3 regions of the Roseburia sp. TF10-5 genome follow, and region 2 is predicted to be linked to each of the others. Evidence: a T-box and tRNA genes for the amino acid it is inferred to sense, from the RefSeq annotation. Region 2 holds a T-box; the other regions hold tRNA genes.
What was found. A T-box is a leader RNA that pairs with one kind of tRNA and senses whether it is charged. The one in region 2 lies ahead of thrS (threonine--tRNA ligase), so its partner is inferred to be a tRNA-Thr.
Positions count from the first base shown of each region.

Region 1: it encodes a tRNA-Thr, which carries the amino acid that the T-box ahead of thrS (threonine--tRNA ligase) is inferred to sense. The anticodon was not compared.
Region 3: it encodes a tRNA-Thr, which carries the amino acid that the T-box ahead of thrS (threonine--tRNA ligase) is inferred to sense. The anticodon was not compared.

Region 1 covers NZ_QTYW01000015.1:16,130-19,296, reverse strand. The annotation lists gene DXD06_RS12570 (BMP family ABC transporter substrate-binding protein) at 1-711, shown strand, start outside; gene DXD06_RS12565 (metallophosphoesterase family protein) at 708-1,298, shown strand; tRNA gene DXD06_RS12560 (tRNA-Thr) at 1,532-1,603, shown strand; gene DXD06_RS12555 (30S ribosomal protein S1) at 1,681-2,586, shown strand; gene DXD06_RS18190 (lytic transglycosylase domain-containing protein) at 2,664-3,167, opposite strand, start outside.
Region 2 covers NZ_QTYW01000007.1:96,678-99,844, reverse strand. The annotation lists gene feoB (ferrous iron transport protein B) at 1-386, shown strand, start outside; gene DXD06_RS08930 (hypothetical protein) at 462-1,346, shown strand; T-box leader at 1,401-1,592, shown strand; gene thrS (threonine--tRNA ligase) at 1,656-3,167, shown strand, end outside.
Region 3 covers NZ_QTYW01000001.1:307,351-310,517, reverse strand. The annotation lists gene DXD06_RS01615 (ABC transporter ATP-binding protein) at 1-518, opposite strand, end outside; gene DXD06_RS01610 (cupin domain-containing protein) at 531-1,070, opposite strand; tRNA gene DXD06_RS01605 (tRNA-Thr) at 1,253-1,325, shown strand; gene DXD06_RS01600 (hypothetical protein) at 1,463-1,783, shown strand; gene DXD06_RS01595 (HD domain-containing protein) at 1,773-2,300, shown strand; gene DXD06_RS01590 (epoxyqueuosine reductase QueH) at 2,297-2,956, shown strand; gene argH (argininosuccinate lyase) at 2,993-3,167, shown strand, end outside.

The DNA.
Region 1 (3,167 bases), on a different contig from region 2:
GGAATGATTGCGGGGGCACTGGCAGAAAATGACAGGATTGCATATATTGCAGATTACCCGATATACGGAATGATCGCAAATATTAATGCCTTTGCGCTGGGAGCAAGTTTTACCAATCCACGGGCAAGGATTTATCTTGCATGGTCCACCAGTGAAAATTATGACAGGGAACGGTTCTTAAAGGACAACAATATTCAGGTGGTATCGGATCAGGATATGATTACACCGCGCGATCCGGGCAGGCAGTTTGGGCTGTATGAGTGTTCGGAGGATGGAAGGAAACTGAATCTGGTGATGCCACTCTGGAACTGGGGTGTATTCTATGAAAAAATGATCCAGAGTATTCTTGCGGGATCTTACCAGTCGGAAGAAAATTCTGAGGGCAGGGCACTCAACTACTGGTGGGGAATGTCTGCGGGTGTGATTGACCTGATCTGTTCGAAGAATGTACCGACCGGGGTCAAGCGTCTGGTGGATCACTTAAAGAGTGATATTAAAAAGGGAGATATTGTGCCGTTTTACGGAGAAATCCGTGCACAGGACGGGACACTCAAAAACAAGAAGGATAAAGCCATGAAACCGGAAGCCATCATGGAGATGGACTGGCTGACAGATAATGTCATTGGGGAGATACCGACAATGGGAGAATTACGTGCAGAGGCACGTCCGGTTGTCCAGATAAAAGGTGTAGAGGAAAAAATGAAAAAATGAAGATACTAGTAATAGCAGATGAAGAATCTCAGAAAATCTGGGATTTCTTTCGAAAAGAAGACTATGCGGATATTGACCTGGTAATTTCTTGTGGTGACCTGAAAGCAGATTATCTGTCATTTATCGCAACGATGATTGCAGTTCCGGTATTGTATGTGCATGGAAACCATGATGATAAGTACAAAAGAAAGCCCCCGGAGGGATGTATCTGTATTGAAGATACCGTGTATATGTTTCATGGGATAAGGATTCTCGGACTGGGAGGATCTTACCGTTATAAACCAGGGGTGAACCAGTATACGGAAGTGCAGATGGAACGCCGCATCCGGAGACTTTTCTGGAAAATACGCCGAAAAGGGGGCATTGATATTTTGGTGACACATGCCCCGGCAGGCGGTATGCATGATGGGGAAGATCTTTGCCATAAAGGGTTTGATGCATTTTATCGTGTGATTAACAAATACCATCCGAAATATTTTGTACATGGACATATGCATATGAATTATGGAAGGGATATTCCGCGGGAGGATTTCATCGGAGATACCAAAGTGATCAATGCATATGAGAGATATGTAATTGAAATTTAAAAATTGTCTGATAACCACGCGTTATACTGTCAGGCTTTGCACTGCGGTGCAAATGATTGCATGATTACAGCCCTGACCCATAGGGGCATGTTTTCCGGGCTGTAATCATTGCGGATCACATCAGGGGAAAACGGCAACACGCTGGGAACTGTAATCTGATAAAATAATTAAAAAATTCTTGACAATTTAGAAAATACCATGTATGATGTAGGAGTTGACGCGGTCAACGAGATGCTGATGTGGCTCAGAGGTAGAGCACTTCCTTGGTAAGGAAGGGGTCACGGGTTCAATTCCCGTCATCAGCTCGCTTCATAAAACGGTGGAATCCTTTGGGGTTCTGCCGTTTTGCAATTTTTCAGATATTTTAAAGGAGGTTTTGCAGATGGAATCAATGAAGGATTATGAAAAGGAGCTGGAACGTTCTTTCCGCACGATTAACGAAGGAGATATTGTCAGTGGAGCTGTGGTAGCAGTAACCGATGAAGAAGTGACACTTGACCTGAATTATTATGCACCGGGAATTATCAAAATTGAAAATCTGAGCAATGATCCGGATTTTCATGCGAAGGAAGAATTACAGCCGGGAGACATCATCGAGGCAACGGTTGTGCGTACAGATGACGGACACGGAAACATCGAATTGTCGAAAAAGGAAGCAAACGAAGTGCTTGCCTGGGATAAACTCAGGGAGATGATGGAGCAGCAGACGGTTGTGACTGTCCGGATCAAAGAGAGTGTGCCGAGTGGTGTGGTTGCATTCTTAGAAGGAATCCGTGCATTCATTCCGGCATCCCAGTTGTCCGCAGATTATGTGGAAGACACGGATGCATGGATCGGAAAAGATGTGCGTGTCGTTGTGATTACCGTAGATCCTGAGAAGAATAAACTGGTATTGTCCGGAAAAGTTGTGGCAAGACAGGAGCGCGAGGAAGAAAGAAATCATCGGATTGCCATGCTTGTGCCTGGATCTGTGGTAGAGGGAACCGTAGAATCCATTATGCCATACGGAGCATTCATCAATATCGGGAATGGCATCAGCGGTCTGGTTCATATTTCACAGATCAGCCAGAAGCGGATCTCTTCCGTTCATGAAGTTTTAAAAGAGGGACAGAAAGTAAAGGCGAAGATTTTAAATACCAACGATGGAAAAGTCAGCCTGAGCATGAAAGCGCTGGAAGATATTATGGAAAAGCCGCAGGAGGAAGAAGAGGCAGAGGCAATCGAGTACAGCTCAAATGAAACGGCCGGAACAAGTCTTGGAGATCTTCTTTCCAAATTCAAATTATAATCAGATTTTCTTTAGGCAGTAAAAAACCCGTGAAGATGAACAGCAGAGCGTTCGTCTTTACGGGTTCTTTTTAGAAATTAAGCGTTGGAATTCTGATAATAACCAAGCACCTTTTTGACATAATTTTGTGTTTCCTTAAACGGTGGAATCCCACCGTACTTGTCGACATTTCCACCACCGGCATTGTATGCGGCAAGCGCAAGGGAAACATCTCCGTTGTATTTCTTTAAGTTCTGCGCCATCAGTTTGGCACCACCCATAATATTTTCCTGTGCATCGTATGCATTTGTAACACCAAGTCCTTTTGCGGTGGACGGCATCAGCTGCATGACACCCATGGCACCGGCAGAGCTGGTTGCGGATGGATTGAAATTGGATTCCTGCCTGGCAATGGCTTTGAGCAGGTTGATATCCACACCGTATGTTTCAGAAGCTTCTTTGAAATATTCTTCGAGGTTCTCCGGAGAAGAAACACTGCCGGAGGAGGTGGTACTATTTGTTGCAGAAGAACTGGAAATTGCCGGGGTATCCGTGACCGGAGACGTATCAACCGGTGCATCGGTCTGCGGGGTAAATCCAAG
Region 2 (3,167 bases):
TTGATTTGCATTTTAATCTGGTGGCAGATTCTAAAGACAGTATTCTTGCGATGATTTCAAACTGCCTGGTTCCAATTTTTGCACCGCTTGGACTGGGAGACTGGAGGATCTGTACTTCATTGATCAGCGGCGTTATGGCAAAGGAGAGCGTGATCTCAACTCTGGAAATTTTATTTGGAGGAGCAGTAAAGGATGCATTGGCGCCGGTAGCGGCAGCTTCACTTCTGGTGTTCAGCCTGTTGTATACGCCGTGTATCGCGGCAATTGCTTCCATTCGCCGGGAACTTGGACGAAAATGGGCAGTAGGCATGGTGATCTGGCAGTGTATGATCGCCTGGGTGGCAGCATTTGCGGTAAGGTGGCTGATGGTTTTATTTATGAGATAATGAAAATAGAGCAGAAAGTACTTGAAGGAATCGGAAAGATAGAATAAAATAATAACAAAAAAGGATTATTTATTTATGCTCAGACAAATGTGGAAAAAGAGAGTTTGTTTTGTTCTGGCTGTGATTCTGGCAGCGCTTGCTGTGACACCGGTTGAAATGGATTATGCGGATGCGGCAATGGTGCATTCCATTACAGCACTGATGACAGGAAATCTGGTAAATAAGTCCAATGCCGATAAACTGACTTACAGACAGATGGAGACAAGCGCCTATGAGAGAAAACTGATTTCAAAAAGTGTGTATAATTACACGATGCAGCAGGTCCCGGCATTGTATGAGGGCAGGAACGTCATTAATGTGTCTGGTATGACTGGAAAGGCAAATACTAGTTATGTGGATGATGATGGCATTGGGGAAAATGTTTCATTTGTAAAATTTCAATGTAGAAAGAGCGGTAAATACCAGTTTACGGAAAGTGATTTTAAGGGAAAATCCAAGAATGAAGTGATCTATAATGATAACAATTATCTCATGTTTCTGCCAAAAGAGTTAAAAAGCGGGTATGAGATTTATGACCCATGGAACAGTACCTACTATCAGTTTCTTTCCAGAACTTTTGCAAGTGGTTATGGCAAAGTATGGTATGATGTCAACGCATCGAAAAAACTTACGAGAAGTGCGAATCGTGCAATAAAAAATTCGGCAGGGTATACAAGCGCTATCCAGAGGGAACTGCAGAAGAAAAAAGACAGTATTTCCAGATACAGTATGGAATCTGAAAAAAATACGTATCGCTTAAAGAAAGGAAATACATATCTGCTTGTGATTTTTACTCCGGATTCCTTCCGTTTCCGGAAAAAAATTACAAAAGAAAATAATTATTATAAGGAACAGTATCTTTCCGATATTCCGTGGTCGTTCGATCTGAAAATTACTTATATGGATGAAAAAGCAGATTAGCAAAATTACCCTATTGTATTAGAAATCAGAACGTGGTACAATGCATAAGAATAGAAAAAAGCATTGACGGAACAAGTAGTGAAATTGAAACATACAGAGAGAACGGCAGATGGTGTGAGCCGTTTATGGAAAGATTTCATGAAGACCACTCCTGAGCTGTGCGCGAAAGAAGCGTCACCGTGTAGCTGCGTTATAAGCCAAAGAGTAAAAGAATTAAGGTGGAACCGTGTATAAAGCACCCTTAGATATGTCATGCATATCCGGGGTGCTTTTTTATTTCCATACCAAAAGAAGGAGAGTTAACGTAAAATGGTAAACTTTAAGGAAAATGAAGAATTAAAAACACTGAATCATTCCTGTGCACATCTGATGGCACAGGCAATCAAGCATCTGTACCCACAGGCAAAATTCTGGGTTGGACCGGTTGTTGCAGAGGGATTTTACTATGATGTAGATCTTGGGGAAGATGTAATCCGTGATGAGGATATCGAAAAGATCGAAAAAGAGATGAAAAAGATTGCAAAATCCGGAAAGAAAATCATGCGACGTGAAGTTTCTAAGGCAGAGGCTATGGAGATGTTCCAGAATGATGAGTATAAACTGGATCTGATCTCCGATCTTGAAGATGGAAATATTACCGTATATGATCAGGGCGATTTTACGGATCTGTGCCGTGGACCGCACGTAGACAATGTAAAACTTTGCAGAAACTTCAAGCTGATCCGTCACTCTGGTGCATACTGGAAAGGTGACAGCAAAAACAAAGTGCTGCAGAGAATTTATGGTGTATGTTTCCCGACCGCAGAGGAGCTGGAGGCACACCTTAAGCTTTTAGAGGAAGCAAAGGAAAGAGATCACAGAAAAATCGGAAAGGACATGAACCTGTTTATGGTTGATGATCTGGTTGGCCGTGGACTTCCGATGTTCCTTCCGAAGGGATATGTGATCTGGCAGGAGCTGGAGAACTATATCAAGAACAAGGAAAGAAAGCTGGGCTATCTGCATGTTATGACTCCTTGTGTCGGTACCGTAAATCTGTACAAGACATCTGGTCACTGGGATCACTACAAAGAAAACATGTTCCCACCAATGGAGATGGAGGGAGAGTCTTTCGTTCTTCGTCCGATGAACTGCCCGCATCATATGATGATCTATGCAAACAGAAGACATTCCTATAAGGATCTGCCGATCCGTATCGGTGAGATCGCACATGATTTCCGTTACGAATCCAGCGGAACGTTAAAGGGTATCGAGCGAGGCAGACATTTCTGTCAGAACGATGCGCATCTGTTTGTAACACCAGAGCAGATTGAGGATGAGTTTACCAAGGTTGTAGACTTGATTTTCAGTACCTACAAGGATTTCGGAATTACCAATTACCGTTGTGTACTGTCTCTGCGTGATCCGGCAAACAAAGAAAAGTATCATGATGATGATGCTATGTGGAACAAGGCAGAGGATGCACTCCGCACGGTATTGAATGATCTGAAAATTGATTATACAGAGGAAATTGGAGAGGCTGCTTTCTATGGACCAAAGCTGGATGTAAACGTACAGCCTGCAGTCGGCAATGAGATCACACTTTCTACCTGCCAGCTTGATTTCTGCCTCCCGGCAAAATTCAATCTGTCTTATGTAGACCGCGATGGCGAGAAGAAGACACCGGTTGTTCTGCATCGTGCAATTCTTGGTTCCCTCGATCGTTTCATGGCATATATCCTTGAGGAGACCAAGGGAAATCTGCCGACATGGCTGGCTCCGGTTCAGGTTCGCGTGATGCCGGTTAAGACAGACAACGAGGAACTGACTGCTTATGCAAAG
Region 3 (3,167 bases), on a different contig from region 2:
TTCTGACGCAGTTTTAAATCAAGTGCACCGAGAGGTTCATCTAAAAGAAGGACTTTTGGCTCGTTTACAATCGCACGGGCGATGGCGATACGCTGCTGCTGACCACCGGAGAGAGAATCGACCGAACGGTTTTCAAATCCTTCCAGATTGACCAGTTTTAAGGCATATTTGATTTTATCCTGAATATATGCTTTGCTTTTCTTACTTATTTTAAGGCCGAATGCAATGTTTTCGGCGATGGACATATGCGGGAAAAGAGAATACTTCTGAAAAACGGTATTCAGTTTCCGTTCATTGGCGGCAAGAGCTGTGATATCCTGTCCGTCAAACAGAATCTGTCCCTTGTCTGGGCTTTCAAAGCCTCCCAGCAGACGCAGGGTTGTAGTTTTTCCGCATCCGGACGGACCTAAAAGGGTCAAAAATTCATTCTCCCGGACATACAGATTTAAATCATCCAACACAAGATTGGAATCGTAGGATTTGGAAATTCCAATAAAATCAATTAAATGTTTACTCATACGTTTGTCCTCTTAAAAATTTGGTGGGGTAGTCACCCAGATGATGACAGCATCTTTTGCACCGGTGTTTTCCAGATAATGCTTTTTCCCTGCTTTAAAATAGAAAGATTCCCCGGCATGTACCGTCTGGTTTTGTCCGGCATAGTGGATACGGACGTTTCCTTTGATTACATAACCGAAATCCTCCCCCTCATGGGGCTGATAAACTTCTGACCGTCCACCGGCGTGTAAAGTCAGACGAACCGGTTCCATCTGGTTTTTCTGTGCATTGGGAACGACCCATTCAATACAGCAGTGTTTTTCTTCGTCGGTTTTTTCAAAATAATCTTCCTGTTTGAAAACAATCTGTTCCGGCTCTTCATCTGTAAAAAATTCTGCTGGTGTCGTACCAAGGCACTGGATGATATCCAGAAGAGTTCCGATGGACGGAGAGTTCTGGTTTCGTTCCAACTGTGAGATAAAGCCCTTGGTCAGCTCGGCACGGTCCGCCAGCTCCTGTTGCGTCAGTCCGTACTGGATGCGCAGTTCTTTCATGCGGTGTCCAATGTCCATGGCATGCCTCCCGTAAATTTATGAAACATGATTGTTAGTTGATTTTTTGTTTACTAATTATAAACTCAACAATTTCTATTCTACAGAATCCATGTGAAAAGTCAATCTTTTTTTAATATAAATTTTATGAAAAAACAGTTGATTTTCTGAATCGGTTTTGGTATTATATACAAGTACGTTTTGCCAATATGGCTCAGTTGGTAGAGCAACGCATTCGTAATGCGTGGGTCAGGGGTTCGAGTCCCCTTATTGGCTTCGTTTCAGACACGTTTTGTATCGGGTATCCGATGGAAGACGTGTCTTTTTTACTTTAAAAAGTGCTTGTTTCTTAGGCATGAAATTGGTATAATGGGCGCAGACAAAGAAAATAAGAATAAAGGTTGAGGTAAAAAATGGACAAGAACAAAAAGACGTTTCAGGTACCGACATTACTGGCCTTTGCAGCAATTGTTGCAATTATGGTGATTGTAGGGGTGAGAGTCCTTAACGTTCCGGTAGTTCCTATGTGTCTGCTTGTTATCATTGAGGCAGTTATTGCAGTGATGCTGCATCATGCGGAACTCTGGGTGCATGGACTTCTTATTCTGGCAGAACTTTGTGCCGGTGTTGCCGGGAAAAAAACAGTATTGATTATTTTATGTGCAGTTGTTTACATTGCAGCGACGTTTGCACTGCAGATGTTAGATAAAGGAGAAACACACAATGGACAGTAGTGACAGTAGTTATTACAGCAGGCAACAGCTGGATGAGCTGTTTTTACAGATGATCGCCTTTTTTTCCGGAGATCCGAAACGGATTCAGCATTTCATGAAAGTGCATAGTTTCGCAAGAATCATCGGAACAAAAGAAGGGCTTGACGAGACATCCCTTTTTATATTGGAAGCAGCTGCTTATACCCATGACATTGGAATCCGTCCGGCAGAAGAAAAGTATGGACGGTGTGACGGAAAGCTGCAGGAGCAGGAAGGACCGATTGTGGCACAGAGAATGCTTTCCGATGTGGGAATTGAAAATTATCTGATCGACCGTATCTGCTATCTGATCGGACATCATCATACATATGATAATATCGAAGGACTGGATTATCAGATTCTGGTGGAGGCAGATTTTCTGGTCAATTTATATGAAGATGACGTCAATCGTCACGGAATTGAACAGGCATATCAGCAAATTTTCCGGACGCAGACCGGAAAAGAAATTTTTAATCAGATGTATACAGATGAAAGATGAATAAAAAAAATTATCAGAAAATAATGGAAGATCTGATCCGTGAAAACTGTACGGCAGGGGAGGCTCCAAGCCTCCTTTTGCACAGCTGTTGTGCACCGTGCAGTTCTTATTGTATTGCATGTCTTGCAGAACATTTCCATGTAACGGTATTTTATTACAATCCCAATATTTATCCGCCGGAAGAATATCATATGCGGGCAAAGGAGCAGGAACGTTTTATTGCTGAGTTTCCTACAAAATATCCGGTTTCTTTTGTGGAAGGTGCATACGATACACAGCGGTTTTACGATATGGCAAAGGGCATGGAAGAGATCCCGGAAGGGGGAGAGCGCTGTTTTGCCTGTTACCGGCTGCGGCTTTCCGAGGCTGCGTCCTATGCAAAAGCGCACGGATTTGATTTCTTTACGACAACACTATCCATCAGTCCGCTGAAAAATGCGGAAAAGTTAAATCAGATCGGAGCAGAACTGGCAGATACCTTTGGTGTCCGTTATCTGTTTTCGGATTTTAAAAAGAAGGAAGGCTATAAAAAGTCGACCGAAATTTCTAAGGAGTATCACATGTACCGGCAGTACTACTGTGGGTGTGTGTATTCCAAGCGTGACCGCGACCGTGAAATCGTACTGCGCAGACAGCAGGAAGAACAGATTTTATAAAAAAACAAAGAATTTAAGAAAGAGAGGAATTTAGATATGGCACAGTTATGGGGCGGAAGATTTACGAAGGAGACAGACCAGCTGGTTTACAATTTTAATGCATCCATTTCGTTTGACCAGAAATTTTACAAGCAGGATATTGAGGGTTCCATTGCACATGTGCGTATGCTTGGAAAGCAGGGCATTCTGACACAGGAAGAGATGCAGGCGA